One region of the Bacillus sp. SRL337 genome, then DNA from elsewhere that is predicted to be linked to it. Evidence: riboswitches for the same ligand, from Rfam matches in the RefSeq annotation. Region 1 holds a riboswitch; each other region holds the start of a gene.

Evidence for each region. Region 1 has a riboswitch for thiamine pyrophosphate ahead of thiT (energy-coupled thiamine transporter ThiT). Riboswitches for the same ligand answer to the same signal wherever they lie in the genome.
Region 2: another riboswitch for thiamine pyrophosphate. It lies ahead of tenA (thiaminase II); the one in region 1 lies ahead of thiT (energy-coupled thiamine transporter ThiT).
Region 3: another riboswitch for thiamine pyrophosphate. It lies ahead of tenI (thiazole tautomerase TenI); the one in region 1 lies ahead of thiT (energy-coupled thiamine transporter ThiT).

What each region holds. Positions count from the first base shown of each region.
Region 1 is NZ_OZ481793.1:739,421-745,608, reverse strand. It holds gene AC4E8A_RS03660 (protein adenylyltransferase SelO) at 1-1,402, opposite strand, end outside; gene AC4E8A_RS03655 (hypothetical protein) at 1,612-2,400, opposite strand; gene AC4E8A_RS03650 (hypothetical protein) at 2,595-2,990, opposite strand; gene AC4E8A_RS03645 (DUF2512 family protein) at 3,192-3,593, shown strand; gene AC4E8A_RS03640 (hypothetical protein) at 3,657-3,926, opposite strand; TPP riboswitch at 4,505-4,606, shown strand; gene thiT (energy-coupled thiamine transporter ThiT) at 4,681-5,277, shown strand; gene AC4E8A_RS03630 (AraC family transcriptional regulator) at 5,324-6,188, opposite strand, start outside; gene AC4E8A_RS03625 (hypothetical protein) at 6,174-6,188, opposite strand, start outside.
Region 2 is NZ_OZ481793.1:981,736-987,923, forward strand. It holds gene AC4E8A_RS04775 (ABC transporter substrate-binding protein) at 1-1,002, opposite strand, end outside; gene AC4E8A_RS04780 (ABC transporter permease) at 999-1,751, opposite strand; gene AC4E8A_RS04785 (ABC transporter ATP-binding protein) at 1,748-2,527, opposite strand; gene tenA (thiaminase II) at 2,520-3,194, opposite strand; TPP riboswitch at 3,312-3,416, opposite strand; gene AC4E8A_RS04795 (homoserine dehydrogenase) at 3,558-4,841, shown strand; gene AC4E8A_RS04800 (hypothetical protein) at 4,831-5,088, shown strand; gene AC4E8A_RS04805 (hypothetical protein) at 5,248-5,394, shown strand; gene AC4E8A_RS04810 (DeoR/GlpR family DNA-binding transcription regulator) at 5,418-5,882, shown strand; gene AC4E8A_RS04815 (hypothetical protein) at 5,955-6,188, opposite strand, start outside.
Region 3 is NZ_OZ481793.1:2,078,487-2,084,674, forward strand. It holds gene thiO (glycine oxidase ThiO) at 1-315, opposite strand, end outside; gene tenI (thiazole tautomerase TenI) at 308-925, opposite strand; TPP riboswitch at 1,022-1,127, opposite strand; gene AC4E8A_RS10275 (glutathione peroxidase) at 1,313-1,876, shown strand; gene AC4E8A_RS10280 (SRPBCC family protein) at 2,051-2,491, opposite strand; gene AC4E8A_RS10285 (glycoside hydrolase family 18 protein) at 3,241-4,401, shown strand; gene AC4E8A_RS10290 (hypothetical protein) at 4,418-4,702, opposite strand; gene AC4E8A_RS10295 (DUF1292 domain-containing protein) at 5,009-5,275, opposite strand; gene AC4E8A_RS10300 (DUF6509 family protein) at 5,297-5,650, opposite strand; gene AC4E8A_RS10305 (hypothetical protein) at 5,961-6,188, shown strand, end outside.

The DNA.
Region 1 (6,188 bases):
CTGGTGAATGGGCATAAGGCTCGATCAGCGCATCAAGCAGTCGCTCCATGACACTGTAATCCCCTTCTTCAACAGCTGCCTCCAACGCGGCCTCGACACGAAAATTACGCGGAATAACGGCAGGATTGCTTTTTTTCATCAATTCATGAGCCTGTTCTGCTGTCTCCTCCTGCCTTTCCTGCCTTTCCTTCCAAATGGCATACCAGCGGTCAAATTCGGGCTTGCCATACAGTTCTGTTTCCTCTGGCTTATCAAAGGTCAGTGCTGCAAATGTATTCGTATAATCCGCCCCATGTTCATGCATCTTACTCAATAAAATGTCAACCAGTTCTTTATCCTGCGCCTCTACATTAAACAAGCCCAGTTTGGCTCTCATCCCAGCCATCCATTCAGAGTGGAACTGTTTCGGAAACTCTGATATCGCTTCCTGTGCCAGTTTCAATCCCTTTTCCTCATCTTCATGAAGCAGCGGCAGCAATGTTTCAGCGAACCTTGCCAGATTCCAACCCGCAATCGGCGGCTGGTTTCCATAAGCATAACGCCCCTGCCTGTCGATGGAACTGAAAACCGTTGATGGGTCGAATGCATCCATGAATGCACATGGGCCGTAGTCGATCGTCTCTCCGCTGATTGTCATATTATCCGTGTTCATCACCCCATGGATAAAACCGACCATCTGCCATTGAGATATCAATTTTGCCTGCCCCCTGATGACTTCCTTCAACAATGACAGGTAAGGATTTTCATCGTCCTCAAGATCCGGATAATGCCTTTCAATCGTATAATCAGCCAGCGCTTTAAGGTCTTCCTTCTCAGCAAAATTGGCTGCAAATTGAAACGTGCCTACCCTGATATGACTTTCGGCGACACGAACCAGGACTGCCCCGGGCAAATCCGTTTCCCGCATGATCCCTTCACCCGTTGCCACAACCGCCAGGCTCCGCGTTGTCGGGATTCCCAGAGCGTCCATCGCTTCACTGATGATATATTCCCTCAACATCGGCCCTAAGGCAGCCCTTCCGTCACCCCCGCGGGAATAAGGCGTTCTGCCAGCCCCTTTCAGTTGGATATCAAACCGTTCTCCCTGAGGAGTAAGCTGTTCACCAAGCAGGACAGCTCTTCCATCACCCAGCATATTAAAATGCCCAAACTGATGTCCCGCATAAGCCTGCGCAAGAGGATCAGCTCCTTCAGGAAGCTCATTCCCGGCAAATACACCCGCCATGTCTTTCAATGCATTAACATCCAGGCCAAGTCCCTCTGACACCTCGACATTAAGGACTACCAGTTCAGGTGCATCAACAGGAACAGGCTTTTGGCGTGAATAAAAAGAATTGGGCAGCCGGGCATAACTGTTATCCAGGTTCCATCCCGCCTGATCTGATTTATAAGTATTTGTCATACTATCTTCCTTTTTCGTTTTGACTTTGCCTTCATCTTAACACAGATGCTTTTATTTTCTGTTCTTGCTGATTTTATTATTCTCCCTGTTATGGATTATAAGAGCAGGCTTCCTATTTGGCAGTTTAACGCATTAACGCGATGGGGGACTGTCCCCCATCGCGTTAATGGTTTAAAGCAAAAGCCGCCTCATCGATTTGGAAAGTGGATCTAGCCGTTTGTGCCGTTTTCATCTTCACAAGCATCGGGACAACCTGGAGCAGCCCCTGTATTAAACAGTCTCAGTCTCTCTTGAAGGAACGGGGCTCCGGTTGTGCCTCCCTGAGGAGAGGCTGCAAGAAAGTCATTGGCCGCCGCAATCCAAATTTCCGCGAATGGACAAGGCTCAACGCCTTGCTCGAGTAGGTTCGTAACGTTCAATTGGGCAGCAAGAAGCTGTCTGTAAAGCTGTCGATACTGGCCCAGCAAAGGTGGTGTAAGATTTCCAGGGGGTGTAAAATCCAACCCTAAGATATCAACTATATTCGTATCATCAGCAACCACACTTAAACCATTCAACATTCCGTTAGTGGCAGTGCCCAAAAGAATTTCCCCGCCAGCCGCGTCAAGCAGCTCTTGTGTAAACTCCTCATTATTCGTAAAGAAGCCGGCACTGAACACACAGCCAAGGGCCTCCCCATCGCATTCACCTTCTGCAGGCTCTCCAAAAATAGCACCTGTTTGGCCAGCTTCAACTTCAGCAGCAAAATCAACATTAAACTGAACACAAACTTCCTGAGCAACAACAATACTACATTCTTGCTCAACATCTGCAGGAAATTCATCAAGAAATACTAAAGGTCCTGTACAAATAGCTTCAGCCGGCTGCGGTGTTATGACCGGAGTCACCAAAATTTCTGCTGCTTCAGTAATGGTCTGGTTGATTGTTCTTGTACAGGCAACCTGTTGTTGAACAACAGGATTCCCATTGTTCGGTACGTCATTATTCTTTTTCCCCATAAGTTACATCCTCCAAAAATTCAATTTTTGAGGACTAAAAGCAACAGGTGAAGAGGGTTTTTTTGCAGTCATAGTAAAAGATAACCTCATCCTCACTTATCGCAGATACCCTCACTACTAGTTGATTCATTAGCAGCAAGGGTTGTACTAAACAAATCTATCAATTTACAATTTACAGGCTCCTATTTTTCTCCTTAATCAATCATCCATCCCGGATCGATGTCCGGCTTGCGTCTTTTCTTTTCATGTTCAACTGTTTCCACCGGCTGAGTCTCTCTCTCTTTTGGATTATATTGGATTCCTTGATTCCTCACTTCAACCTCTGCATCAAAACGAAGTGGTATATTCAAGCAGAGGTCCTGGCTGACTACGAATGTATATTCATCTTTTTTACAAGATATCATTTCCGCCTTTTCACAGCATTCGTTGCCCAGGTCGGGGTCAACCACGACTACTCTAGGTTTAATGATGACTTCAGCCTCTACACGAACCTTTCTTTCAACTCTCCTTATACACCCCTTGCTCTCTTCGCTTGCGCAATCGGCTTGTTGATTATGACTCCATTGCTCATTATCGGATCCCAGCATCACGGCAATTTCTCCTTTCTTATATTGATTCCCTCATTAGTAGTTAATTCGAAGTGATGCTTTACAGTAATCGGACAACCGCACATATTAATCTTTTTAGGTAAAAACCTTTGGATATCTGCCAAGAATTAGAATGGCCAATATGGAATGAAAAAAATTCCCTCCGGGTATATAAAGACTAAATCTTATAAAGGAGGAATCAACTTGGAGCACTTGAAAGCAATAGCCCTTAAATTCGTCATGATTGCCGTTGTGTTAGGAGTTATTCTTACTGGGATTTTTGGAATCGAGGTTTCTGACATGCTTATCGTCAGTGTTGTATTGACATTGGGAGCATATATATTAGGAGATTTAATGGTATTCAAGCGGTTGAACGGTGAACAGAAGAAACGGAATACCGTTGCAGCGCTAGCCGATGCCGGACTGGCTTTTATTATCCTATGGTTTATGGGAACAGCCATGTTTCCAGACCAAAATGTCGTCCTGGCTTCCCTTATTTCAGCGATCGTTCTGGCAGCAGGAGAATGGTTCTTTCATAAGTATCTCGACAATTCAGTGTTCAATGAAAATAGATCCTATCATTCTGACCCTGTCCATAACAGCTAATAAGAAGACTCGAATAAATAAACACGCTTCCTTTTAGACTGAGGAAGCGTGTTTTGGGTGATTTTATTGAATATACCCGTTATTTTTCTTGATAACATCTTTCGCCAGCGGATAATCTTCTTCTTCCACCTGGAATTCAACTACATGCGGTTCATGGTGATCTTCGTTAAAAGCGCCTTCCCTGCTGAACGTGTCCCTAATCAAGTCCCACAGATTTCTGTTCGTTTCAGGAACCCTTTCCACCAGTACATCCCGCACCCTCAATGTTTGCAGGCTGGCTTTGGCATCCTCTGCTTCGTTCTCATTCCTAAAATGGGCTTGGACTCTTTGCATAGTTATCTCTCCTAACGTAATGACGGTATTTCTAGTACATTTACCTTTTTAACGGGAATTGAAACGATTTCCGTGAATTTCATTTAAATAGTTTTTTCCAGAAATAAGGCTTACTTCTTTTATCTGGATCCCACTCTCACTACCCGCCCCCCCTGATCCTGGCTGTTTCAGTCCGAATCCACGTCAGAGTCCGACTGATATTCTAATAGCAGCAATCTGTACAAAAGGTCCTTTTATTTAATGGAGGGTACAGGGTATGGAGTCATAATAATCAGGACAGGAATGTGAGGATGGCGGGGGCTGGGTATGAAACGGGAGGATTCGGAGGGTGCGTCTGAGGGATGAGTTTAGGTGATTTTCGCTCCAGCTGTGCGACTCCGGAGGCGTGTGGGGGTACGTTCCGGCGGGCACGTACCCCTGGCCTCACCAGTCCCGCTAGCCCCGCACGAATTCACACACCTTTCGGATCAAACAAAAAACTACTGTAAAAGCAGCAATCTTTTTGAATACACCCAAACAAAAACCCTTTATCTTTTTCCTTTTCCTCTATATAATGGGAATTGACAATTTCATAGTACGTTAACCACAAGGGGAGCGGATTGCTGAGAGTGAACAATGATTGTTCTGACCCTTTGAACCTGTTAGTTAATGCTAGCGCAGGGATGTGGACCGGATGGGCGCCTGATGTCTGTCCGCCTTACATGTTCTCCCTTATGGTTGCCGTATTTCAACTAGGATGAAGGGGGATTTTTTTATGTCAAAAATGAAGTTATTACCAATGATGGAGGCATCTGTTTTTGCAGCGCTTGCTGTGATTCTGGATTTGCTCCCCTCCATCCGGCTGTCACCTGCAATTTCAATTTCCTTTGCCATGGTGCCGATTTTCATCGTGGCATTCAGATGGGGACTGAGGGTCGGATTGGTATCCGGATTTCTCTGGGGCCTGTTGCAAGTGGTGCTTGGAGATATTTATTTTCTTACGCCGCTTCAGTTTGCGATTGAATACTTTGTAGCCTTCACATTTGTCGGATTTGCAGGTCTTCTGTACCGCCCAATCCAGAAAACGCTGCAAACTGGCGACAGGAAAAAACTGCTGGCATGGGTCATCACAGGCATTGTCGTCGGCAGCATTGCCCGTTACTTCTGGCATTTCGTCGCTGGCTTTATTTTCTGGGGTGAAAGCGCGCCAGAGGGCCAATCAGCTGTCATGTACTCGTTTATAGCCAACGGAACAACCGTACTCGGCGCCATCATTTTCTGTTCCATTGTGCTGGTCCTGCTTGCCGGAAGTCTTCCGAGGTTACTAAAAACGAACGATACAGCCCTAAATGTAGATCGTAAAGCATCATAAAGAAAGACGGTATCCTTTAAATCAGGGGTACCGTCTTTCGGCTTTCCTATTCCTTTTTACTGACAGGTATCCAGATTTCACTCCTGAAATCTGGCAAGCTGATGTCCTTCTGTTCATTCCATACGATTTCCGGCCCTTCTGCTTGTTCATAGGATGCAGAGGGAAACCACTCCGAATAGATCCTTCCCCATACATTTTGAAGGGTATCAGGGAACGGTCCTTCTACTTCGAACACAGCCCAGGTCAATGCCGGAACCTCCAACTGAGCCCAATGCTCCGGACACTCCCTGGTAGTCGCTGCCCCTATATAGTGGTCCAGCTCTCCCTTTTCTTCCATCCTTCCTTCCGAAAAATTCCCGGAAGCACTGATGATGCCTGAAGGATCCATGTTGGATAATTGCTTCATCTCTTTGATCATACCGCCATCCAGGCTCCTCCACATTTTTTCTATTTCAGGGTTGACTCCCTCAAAAACAATGGGCACTCTTTTCTTGATCCCTGCAATCCTGAATGACTCTTTTTCTTCCAATCGATAATTCATTTCTACCCCTCCATCTACTGTCAATCGGAAGGTCATTTTCGGAAAAGCTTTTAAAGGTATACCATTTCCTCTTGCTTCAGAAGGTGTTATTCCATGGTACTCCTTAAACGCCCGCGTAAATGCATCAGGAGACTGGTAACCATATTTCAAAGCGGTATCCATCACTCTCAACTCTTTGTCACGCAATTCGGCTGCGGCACATGTCAGACGCCTCCTCCGGATATACTCTGCCAACGTGTAACCGGATAGGTAGGAAAACATCCGTTGAAAATGATACTCCGAACAAAGTGCGTGCCTTGCAGCCTCCTTCAGGGTCACTTCCCCATCAAGATGTTCTTCAATATAGCTCATTGCCTTATTCAAGTTTTTT
Region 2 (6,188 bases), 240 kb from region 1:
ATCTGTAATATCCACAAAGATTTCTGCAGGCTTAACCTTCTCTGTCAACAGTCCGGTTTCTTCAAGCCAGGCTGCGGTTTCCTGCCAGGACTCATCACTCTGGCTTCCAAACGGTTCGCCGTCCATTTCCATTTTCGGCAGCAGGATCTCCAAGCTTTTCTGTTCCACTTCCTCAACAAGCGGGAAATTGGCTTCATCCTGGTTGGTCAACAAAATCTGCAGGGCTTCATCAGGATTTTCCTTCATGAATTCATAGCCTTTTGCAGCAGCACTCCAGAAAGCACGGATGTTATCTTCTTTTTCATTCCATGTTTCATCATTTGTAACTAATACCAGCTCGTAAAAATTGGGAACTCCATAGTCTACCGGATTAAAATGCCGGGTTTGATAGCCTTGATTAGCGAGTACAGGTACTTCATGATTGAGGAAAGCGCCGATCACTGCGTCTGTTTTTTCGCTTACAATAGATGAACCAAGCTCAAAGCCGACATCGATTGTATTCAACCTTGCAGGGTCGCCGCCATCCGCTTTCACCATTGTCTCTAAGAGAGCTTCATTTAATGGAATTCCCGGATACCCGACTGTTTTTCCTTCAAGATCCTTAGGTGATTGGATTGGACTATCTTTCAAAAAAATAAGATGGTTCAAAGGGGAACGGACAATGGCTGCAACAGACTTAACTGGAATATCTTCGTTTGCCCTCGCCATGATGACATCAGGCTGATAAGAGATACCGAGATCAATCTTGCCGGCGGCAGCAAGGTTGATAGGATCAGTAGGATTGGCAGGAAATTTTATTTCTACATCCAACCCCTCTTCTTTGAAATAGCCTTTATTTTTTGCTGCATAAAGATAGCTGTGTACCGCATTGGGATACCAATCCAGCATAATCGTCATTTCTTCGAGATCAGTCTCTTTGACTTCTATTGCATTCTCCTGTTGGGAGCAGCCGCTTATCACGAGAAGAAACAGACTGAGCAGGAAAAGAAGTATTTTTTTCATAAGGATTTCCTCCATTTAAAAATGATATTTTCTAACCATGTAACGAACAGAAATAACGATATTCCTGCAATGGATAAGAGGACGATCGGGGCAAAGACAGCTGCACCATTAAATTGTGTCATCATCCTGCGGCTGAAATACCCCAGTCCGGCTTCGGCTCCCAGCCATTCACCGATAGCAGCACCAATCACACTCAAGGTAACAGCTACCTTCAATCCTGCGAAAAAATACGGAAGTGCGGAGGGAATGCTCAACTCCCGCAAAATATGCCGTTCACGAGCACCCATCGTCAGCATCAGCTCCTTTAGATCCTTATTAACGGACCTCAGGCCATCAAAAGTACTGACCGTAATGGGGAAGAAGGTAATAAGAATCGTTACCGCTACCTTGCTCCAGATGGAGTAGCCAAACCAAAGGACGAATATCGGCGCCAGGGCGATGATGGGGATGGTTTGTGATGCAATCAATATCGGATAAAAAGTCCTTTCAATGGCTTTGCTGTAATTCATGGACATGGCAAGGGAAACCCCCAGAATGATAGACAAAGCCAAACCGATCAAAATGATGAAAAGAGTGGCCGGTAGGTGTTTGCCAATCAAGATTCCTTTGAGCTCCCAAAGTTCTGCAAGGATACCACCGGGAGTCGGCAGGATGAACGGTTTGTTATATGAGTTTGCTCCAATCTGCCAGACGGCCATTACAGAAACAATCATCAGACTTGAAGCAATATAATTTTTCCACTTATTCATGAAAGAGACACCAGTCTTCTTAACTCCGAAATCAGGTCAGTTTTAATCGTTTGTACGCCTGCATCTGTTAAATCCCCAAACTTTCGGGGACGGGGAAGCGGAACCTTTATTTCCTTTAGAGATGTTACGGGCATTTGGCTGAAGATCAGGATGCGGTCTGACAGGAATAGTGCTTCTTCCACATCATGGGTGATGAATAAAATCGTCTTTTCCCGCTTGGTCCATTGATCCAAGAGCCATTCCTGCATGGAGAGCCTTGTGATGGCATCCAATGCACTGAATGGTTCATCCAGAACCAGGAGGTCATTCCCGCTTGTAACAGCCCGCAAAAAGGAGACTCTTTGACGCATGCCGCCGGATAAATTATGTGGATATCTGTCTTCGTAACCTTTCAGGCCAAACTCCCCCAGCAAACCACGAGTCTGATCTTCGGCTTTTTCTTTTTGGACTCCCTGAAGCTGGAGGGGAAGAATTGCATTTTCCATCACGGTCCTCCATGGCAGCAAAAGGTCCTTCTGAGGCATATATCCCACATGTCCAAGCCGGTCCTCGATGGCTTCTCCTTTCAAAAGGATTCTGCCTTCAAGTGGTTGTTCCAAGCCGGTGATCAGCCGGAATAATGTGCTTTTGCCCGAACCGCTCGGACCGATGATCGTAACAAATTCTTTCGGTCTGATAGAAAGAGATAATCGTTCAAGTACTGGAACTGAGTGTGGTATCTTGTCTTGCGGATAAGAAAATGAAATATCCTCGAGTTGGAGCAGGCCGCTATTCATCTGTCGGCCACATCTCTTCTTTATGGACCATATCCCAAAACATGTATTCAAAACGGCTTGTGTTAAGGAAAATCTCTTCAAGGCGGTTCAATTCAGCATCGTCTTTTCCAACGGTTATTTCATTGAGCAGAGCAATAAGCCAGGTTGAAAGTGAACCAAATTCATCTGAGGAATACATCGAAACCCATTCCCCGTAAAATTCATGATTTATGGCTCCCTCCATTTTGCTTAATTCTTTTCCGATTTCCCAATAACTCCACATGCAGGGAAGAAGGGAACAAACCAAATCTGCGAGAGTGCCATTTTCAGAGACGTGCAGCATGTAGTGTGTATAAGCCAGTGTCACAGGAGAAGGCTTTGCATTTTCCAAATCATCTGCAGAGACTCCGAGCCTCTCAGTATATTGACGGTGAAGCGCCATTTCTTCATTCAGTGTGGAATCGAGCAACTTTGCAAATTTCCCCATTGTCCTAGTATCCTTCGCTTTGACAGATCCCAATGCAAACAGTTTAGAAAAGTCCTTTAAATAAACATAATCCTGCACCATGTAAAAACAGAATTTATTCTGGTCGAGTGTTCCTCGCCCGATCCCCTGAACAAAGGGGTGCTGATGGCTTTTTTGCCAGATGGGTTTTGCCTTTTCAAACAATCTGCCGGTAAACTGCATTCCTTCTCCTCCTTTAATTGACAACAAAAAAACCACTTTCAAGAAGAAAGTGGCCAGGTGCAATCTGAATATGTAAAGAGAAACACAGGCAGTAGAATCCCACTGTCTGTCATTGCATACATATGTCCGCCACTTCCCTTCGCTAGTATTACCTAGATCAGGTAGTCAGGGTTAAGACATAGAAATGTCTCTCTCAGCTTTAACGCACCCCTAGTGTTGTGAAAAATTATGAAATTATCGTATATTACATATCTATCATACATTAAATCTTTCTGCAACACTTAAAAAAATATTTATGTTCATGCAGGAATACATGAAAACATGCTGAATACATTTTTAAAATACCAAAAAGGAGGCTGTTAATTGGAAAAGATATCAATAGGACTATTGGGCCTGGGCACCGTTGGCTCAGGGGTAGTGAAGGTAATACGGAACCACCAGGATAAATTGGTTCATGGAGTCGGCTGCTCCGTGCAAATAAAGAAAATTTTAGTGAAGGATGCTGCAAAAGAGAGGGGGGGCGAAGTTGATGCTGCAATGATCACGGTACATTCCGATGAAATCATAGATGATCCGGCCATCGATGTGATCGTCGAAGTAATGGGAGGGATAGAAGAGACGCGCACGCTTCTCCTGAAAGCCCTTGGAAATAAGAAACACGTCGTCACGGCTAATAAGGATTTAATGGCGCTTCATGGTCCGGAACTATTGGAAGCGGCATCAACAAATGGATGCGATTTATTCTATGAAGCCAGTGTAGCCGGGGGGATACCGATTCTCCGGAGTGTCGTTGACGGGTTTGCTTCTGACCATATCCATAAAATCATGGGAATCGTCAACGGGACAACCAACTATATTCTCACCAAAATGAGTGACGAAGGGAAATCGTATCCGGACGCGTTAAGGGAAGCCCAGGAGCTGGGATATGCAGAAGCTGATCCAGAAGCAGATGTGGAAGGGATCGATGCAGCAAGGAAAATGGCGATTTTGTCAACCCTCGGGTTTTCTATGAATGTTGGCCTCAGGGATGTTCGTTGTAAAGGGATTGCCAGTGTAACTCAAGAGGATATCTTTTATGGAAAGCAGCTGGGATATACGATGAAGCTGATCGGAGTGGCCGAAAGAGAAAACGATAGGATTGATGTTTCAGTACAGCCGACACTGGTTTCCGATTCGCATCCGCTTGCTGCTGTCAAAAATGAGAATAATGCTGTGTATGTGTACGGAGAGGCAGTTGGAGAAACAATGTTCTTCGGACCTGGCGCCGGCAGCCTTCCTACAGCAACCGCGGTGGTATCCGATCTTGTCGGTGTCATGAGGAACATGAGGCTGGGAGTAAATGGCCATAGTGCTGCCCTTCCGCAATTCCCGAAGAAACTAAAGAAAACAGATGAAGTTTTTAAGAAGCACTTCCTCAGACTTGTGGTCGAAGATGAAGTAGGTGCGCTTGCGGAAATAACCACTTTACTTTCAACTGAAGGAATCAGTGTTGAAAAGATCTGGCAGAATCCGAAAAGAGGAAGCATCTCGGAGATTATTCTTGTCACCCATAAAGTTTCACAGAAAAGCTTTGAGGATATACTTGCTAAATTGAATGATTCCCGGGTTGTCAGGATGGTGGGGAGTTCATACAGGATTGAAGTATAACGAGGAAAACCAGTTTAAAATACTGGTTTTTTTTGTTGGTCTTAAGAAGGCCGGCAAGGGAATAGAACGGGTGAATATAAAGCCCGATTTTGTTGTGAATGACACAGTTAGGCTCTATAGAACCCAGATTATCGACAACTTTTACTCGAGAAGATTAAACGAGCAGCATATAAAAAGCGCTCTTCGAACTGATCAGAATGAACCCGAATGTAAAATTGACAAAACAAGAAAAAAACAGCAACAATAGGAAATAACAAAAAGAAAAGATGGTGGCTGAAAAAATGTTCTCTGAAGAAAGAAGAAAGTAGATTCTTGAGATGCTGGAACAGAACGGGAGAATTCTGGTGAAAGAGATGCCGTACACTTTGATGTCTCAATCGATTCCATACGAAGGGATTTATCCATCATGGAAGAAGAACAGCTGACTCATGGCGGTGCTATTCCCCTGGGTGAAGTCAGGGAAATGCCAAGAAAGAACGAGGAACGATTCGGCATAAGCACTCCATGTTTACACATTCTCTCAATTGATAAGCGATTTCCACAGAATTATTAGCACTACAGTAAAGGAAAAGTGCCTTGGGAGGTAGGGCAGCATGGCAAAATGGATGGATGCCCCTCCAAAAAACACCGTCTGGTCCGGGACGATGTATACAGCTGCCTTTGCGGCAATCCATTGTTGGCAATAGATATGTGATCGGCGGGAAGATGAAAGCTTCCGGCAATATCACTGATCCGCTTGGTGCCAAGTTCGCCGAACGCTTCCATTATGATTTGTGTTTTGCAACGGGTGGAGGACTGACCACAAGAGGATTAAGTACGGCTACCCCCGAAGCAGCGCTGTTCCATGAAGAGGTGTATGAAAATTCCCGCCGGATCATCACACTTGTCGAGCATACAAAAATGGGTGTTGATTTATTCGTCAGCATGTATCCACTTAGGAAACTGGATATCATATTAACCAATGATGGCACAACTGAAGATCAAATAAATGAATTAGAAGCTCATGGAGTTAAGGTCATAAAAGTCCCGAAGAATGGATAAGTGCTGATTCTGTGAGTGAAGTGAACGTCTGCTTCACTTTTTTGGTTCTTGTGCATCCTATAAAAATAGAGATTAAATCACTTTCAAGATGAAGCATTTGTCTTTTTCATCAACAAACAGGCAAAATTCTTTATGAGGATGAATGCCGCTGAGATCACGGATTTCCTTTGGAATATGGATAGCGCCTTTTTCAGAAATATAACGTTTATTGTTTGTGCTGTGTTGTTCAGGTTTTTTTATGACAATCGCATCTTCATCATAGCTGATTTCCGCCTGCCTCCCTGGAACCAGTCCGAACTGCTGCCT
Region 3 (6,188 bases), 1.3 Mb from region 1:
AATTTCATCTTTTGTTTGAGCGACCTTCAGCATTCCCCGATTGATATATCCGGTATGGATACCAGTGAGCTCCTCCAACTCATTGATTATTTGGGGAAACATCCCCCTGCTCTTGAGTGCAAGCTTTAGCATCGCATCATTTTTATCAATCTCTGCCTGCGCCCCTAACATTCCGGCAGCCGCACGGGAAGCTTCCATTCCGAATTCATTTTTATCAATGATCAAGACGTTCTTTCCACTTTTGGCCTGCTGATAGGCGATGGAGCTGCCAATGATTCCTCCTCCCACCACAATTACGTCATAGGTGTTATTCATCTACTATCATCTCCAATCGGGTTTGATAATCCTTTGCTGCCACAATGGGATCTTCAGCACTAAAGATTCCTGACATTACAGCGATACCTGCACAGCCATGTTTAATAACTTCCCTGGCATTGGATGGCCGAATTCCTCCGATGGCTATAAGGGGGATCGATACGTGTGCAGCGATACTGGTGAACTCAGCGGCTCCTCTTGATGGTATCCCTTCTTTTGAGTCGGTTTGAAAAATATGACCATAGACAAGATAATCAGCTCCTTCTTCTACTGCCTGAAAAGCTTCGGTAAGAGTATGTATCGATTTTCCGACTGACAGTTCTGGAAAGGAGCGTTTAACGGCCGGTACCGGCAGGCTGTGATACCCAAGCTGTATATTCTGAATTCCCAGCGCTGCTGCTGCATCAACCCGATTATTCACGACAAGTTTTTCTGTCGGTATCCCGGTTTCAATCAGTCTCTTGCCTAATTCAAAAATTTGGTTTGCTGTTTTGTCATGCTCCCGGATATGTATGGCATCCACGTAGGGACAGATGTCCAGACAGATCGATGCTGTTTCTTCAATCGTGTTCCTTCCGTTAGTAATGGCATGGAGAACAGGTTTTTTCATAGATAACTCCTTACTAAAAATGTGGGCAAATATAAAAAGCCGCCTCCCGGAATACACGGGAAGGCGGCTTGACTGACAAACTTGTAAAATGGCAATCAATTTCTGCACACACTTCCCTCCGCTAGTATGAACTAGATCAGGTTCTAAGGGTCTTAAAGTACACTTTAATCTCAGCCTTTAAAAGGCTCCCCCAGTGAATTCGGTTCGGCTATTTATTTATATGCATTCTACCATATGAAAATGAAATTTCAAACAATTAATCGGGTAAATTCATTCTACAAAAAAATACTTCGAATTCGAGACATATTGTTTGCATATTTGTATATAGAAATTATAATGAATGTATAATGTTTAATAGTTATATTTTACTATATAGGAGGAATTGAAATGAGCATTTACGACTATTCAGCTTTGGGGATGAACGGAGAGGAAAAAACACTTGAAGATTATAAAGGCAACGTTGTACTAATTGTCAATACAGCTGGGAGATGCGGGTTCACCTATCAGTATGAAGATCTGCAAAAGCTGTATGACCGCTATAAGGACAAAGGATTTGTCATCCTGGGTTTCCCATGCAATCAGTTTGATAATCAGGAACCCGGCTCCAATGAACAAATTCAGAATAGCTGCCTGTTGAACTATGGAGTGAACTTTCCATTATTCCAAAAAATTGATGTGCGCGATGAAAAGATGCATCCGCTGTTTAACTATCTGACACATCAGAAACCATTTGAAGGGTTCAACAAATTTCACCCTGTTGCTAAAATTCTGATCCCCCTTCTAAATGCCAAGCATCCAGAATACCTTACCGATGATTATTCTATCAAATGGAACTTCACCAAGTTCCTGATTGACAGCAACGGAGAAGTAGTAAAACGGTTTGAATGCACAACCGATCCCATCGATATGGAACAAGATATTGAGAACCTCCTGGCATCTGAGACAGTATAAAGGAAAACAGCAAAAGGACAAGCCGCAGGGCTTGTCCTTTTGTATGTGGCGGGTCTCCGGCCATTTTATTAAAGCGTAGATAGGCAGGCATAGAATAGTTTAAAGGTCTTTATTTGCTAATCTTCCATGTTGCATATGAGTATACATATCTCGCCTTTGGGAAAATTTGATCGATCAGCCATGAACTAGTGATGCTCTAAGGGTGTTAATGCCATTTTCTGTATAAGCTTTTAAACACGTCAACATATAGACCCATCCTTCCTTTTGTGCAAGCATTATTTCCAATTCTGCAGGATCATCGTTAAATCCGGATTCTGTCACTTTGATGATGGTGGATTCATTCTTCTGTTCAGTCAGGGTAATACTAACAGTTGTAGGATGCTTTGGGTCTCCCCAGGTGAATACAATATTATATGGCTCTTGAATTTCCAATACTTTAACTGCACCTTCGGCATTGTATTCATCGTATCTCCATGTAATGATTTTTCCCTCTGCTAATCTATCCGTTCCTGAAGAAAACCAATAATTAGACATCTGTTCAGGGTTGACAATTGCTTCGAACACCTCCGTTATCGGCCGGTGGATTTTAATTCCTGATGTTACACTTCTTTCCATTTTTCTTCACTCCTTTTTAATTTTAATCCGTTTCTTTCTGAAAATTCCCTTGATGCATCGTTCTTGATTCCATGACTCCATAACCGTGGAAAGAGATCATCCCTTTCATGGATTGAATATGATGCCCTTCTCACACCATTTGGTCTAATTAAGTCCAGAATGCACCAAATGGTAGAGGCTAAGGCGGAATTTTGTCCTATTATCTCAGGGATTGCACCAAATATGATGGCCACCTCACATAATTTGGTCGAATTAAGTCCGGATTGCACCAAATATGATGCCCACACAACGCTTGAGATGCTGAATCCATTCTCCTTCTTTGTTGAGAAGGAAAAAACGAAAGTATGTATGATTCAGCGATTTCTATGAGACTCTTTAACAACAGAATGACAATTTCAATTTCTCCTTAACTATGCTGTGATGTGGACCTATGACCAGGTGGTGTTTGCTCACTTGGAGAAGGATACCAAGAACGGACTCAATAGAGATTTCCCTTTCTTGGCACGACATTTGATAGGTTTTCGCCTTTAATTAATGGTCCCAACTGCCTGGATGCCGCTGCTGCGGCATGTACAGGTACCTGTTTACTCGTAATACAACTCCGTCCAAAAGGGCACTTAGTACTCTTCTACATCGGCATCACCAATTCCTTTGATAGTCTCTTAAATGGCAGGCGGATATTACCAACGCTTCATGTTCTTTATTTCTGGTAAACTTCTAATGGAAAAGTCAACAGGAGGCTTACATCTATGAAAAAACTTTTACCGCTGATGTCACTGGTGATTGCATTTACATTCGCCGGCGGATTTTACACAGGGATTTCTTATAAAAGCACCAACTCTGCTCAAACAGATTCTTACATTCATTTTACTAGAGCAGCAGAAATAAATTTATCGAAGAAAGAGCTTCCTGAGAAAGCTGCTGAGCCTTCAAAGGTATTAATCGGTTATGTACAGGATTATCAGGATCCCCAGAAGACGGATTATTCAAGGCTGTCACATGTGATTTTTTCCTTTGCCCACCCTTCTCGAACCGGTGAGGTTAAGATGAATGGTGATCATGCACTGGAAAACCTGCGCGAAACTGTGAAACTTGCTCATAAACAAAATACAAAGGTCCTGCTTGCTGTCGGCGGCTGGTTTCATATGAATGGCGGGGAATCTTATCCTTACTTCAAGGAAGCGGTATCGAGTGAAGAAAATAGAAAGAAGCTCGCAGGCGAATTGGCTGAGATCGTTCAGCAGGAGAACTTGGATGGGGTCGACATAGACTTTGAACACCCCCGTTCCGAGGAGGATGCTGAATGCTTGGCAGCGTTTATAAAAATAGTAAACGCAGAACTTAAAGAGATGGAAAAAGAGATTTCCATAGCCGTCTATTCAAAAGTCGACAGCGTGACGGGACAGGAAAACAAATCAGTCATTTTCCTGCCATCGATGTTTACTAACGTTGATTATGTCAATATCATGGCCTACGACGGGCAGTGGGATGGCGGATACAATGCAGCCAATCTGTCGCCATATCCATTTACTGAAAATATTATCCAGTATTGGAGTCGGTTATTTGACACTCATGGAATTCCAAAGGAGAAGCTGGTTCTTGGTGTTCCATTCTATGGACAACCTGAAGATCCGTCGAAACCTGTATTAACCTACTCTGCGATCATCCAAAATCGAGCGGAGAATGCCAATAAAGATTCTGCAGAGATTGACGGAGTAACTTACCATTATAACGGAAAGGATACCATTCACAAAAAAACCGAGCTGGCACTGGCTAACGATTTAGGCGGAATGATGCTCTGGGAGGCAGGTCATGATGCTCATGGAGAATCCAGTTTGACAAGAGTCATCTCAGATACTCTTAAAAAGGCGGAAGAAAAAGACAAACGTCTATTTTGGGCGAGGAATTAAAGAAAGACAGCGGAACTTATTCCGCTGTCTTTTCCTTAACATAATGAATGAATCCCATTCTATGGCCTTCACTATCGATGATTTTTCGTACATAGTACGGATCCTTCAACAAGCCGTCGAACTTGGAAACCTCCAAGAAATCTTCTATTTCCGGATCTGCTTTTAATTCACGGTACCAATCCTGCTCATCCAGTTCCTCCCATAACTCCTCAATGTCAGGATCCTTTATGCGGAGGATGTACTTTTGAAAGAAGTTGATGATAAGAGCTCCGGTTAACAGAAGAAGAAAGATAAAGGTCATAATTTGGCTCCTTTAGACGATGATGTCTGCTTAAGGAATTTGATAAGATACCCTATTATAACAGAGTCGTCAAAAAGATGTTTTTGGTTTGTTCAAAGCATCCTTACGGGAGGAATTGCATAATGTCCCTGAAGTCTGTTTTCAAGACAATTTTTGTCACCTCTTCAAAGAGTTCTTGCCCATGAAATGCGTTTTCATGGCACATTACCTTTTTCTAACTGTAATGAGTACAGGTCTCTGCATCACACAACCCCAGATCTCTCAAAAACTCAAACATGCTTCATAAATAATGAAGCACGTTTGGGTTTAAATCTCATCCATATTCTTGGCAAATTCCGTAGACACCTTCGCAAACTCATCGTCATTTTCAATTCCAGTCAAATCGCCATCTGAATCAACTTTCAGAAAGTAGATGTCCATATCTTCTTCAGACTCGGCATTAACATCTTCTGCAAATGCCACTGCTGCATAATCCGTATCTTCAATTGTCAATGTAGCAAGTACCTCGATATCCTGCTCTTCATCATTTTCACCAATCAGTGTGAATACTTCTCCGACTTTAACGTTTTCCATTCTGCATTCTCCTTTTTCTGCTCAATTTTCTTCTGATTTATCTGTAACGTGTTGCTGGGTGATATAGGTACGAATAAGCTCTTCTTCGTCTTCTTCCAGTTCAAAGTCCAAATAGGTTTCATCAGACTTTTCCATAAGATAGTATTGAGCGATGCGTTCACCCTTTTCATCGACGGCATAAATCACTTTGATCAAAAGACCGCCTTCCGTATAAAGCTCATCATCTTCAGGAACCTCGACGTCAAGGAGATACTCATAACGTTCGCCTGCCAGGATGCCGGTTGGATCCTCCAGTTTTTCGACCGTGTGTCCGGTAATATTCATAATGGATGCAGTCCTTTCGATCTCTCTATAAGTTAATTTTGGTAAATCCATCGCAATTATACACTTATTCGACAAACAATGCTTATAATTCTATGATAGGTAAGAAGGTTGTATAAACTTCCGAATACTTGTCGTATTCTGCGCTTTCCCGGGAAACATCGGAAACCAGAGCGTGAATGTAAAGGCTCTGTTCTTAGGCATTGTTGCTATTTCATACGAATTTCAATTAAATATGAAACCAATCATTCATCTAAAAAGCCAAGGTGCCAGAGAATAAAAGAGTGCTCCCTGAAGAGAAGCCCCCTGGTACCAAGATTTTTCCGAAAGCAACAATCAATATAAAAAAAGGAGGAGAACCCTAATGGAACGCGAATCAAGAGAAAAAAAGATCATTGAGAAATATCAGCAAGATGAAAAAATGATGATACTGGCCTTTGCCCAATGGTGCATCAATCATGACATTGACCCGATGGAGGTTTATTCAATGGCTTATCCTCATCAGGAAAAAAATTCTCTTCTTAAACAAGCGCTTGAATCGACAGCAGCAAGAGAAGAGTCTGAAGATATTTCCCTCTCTTCCTTGTTTGCT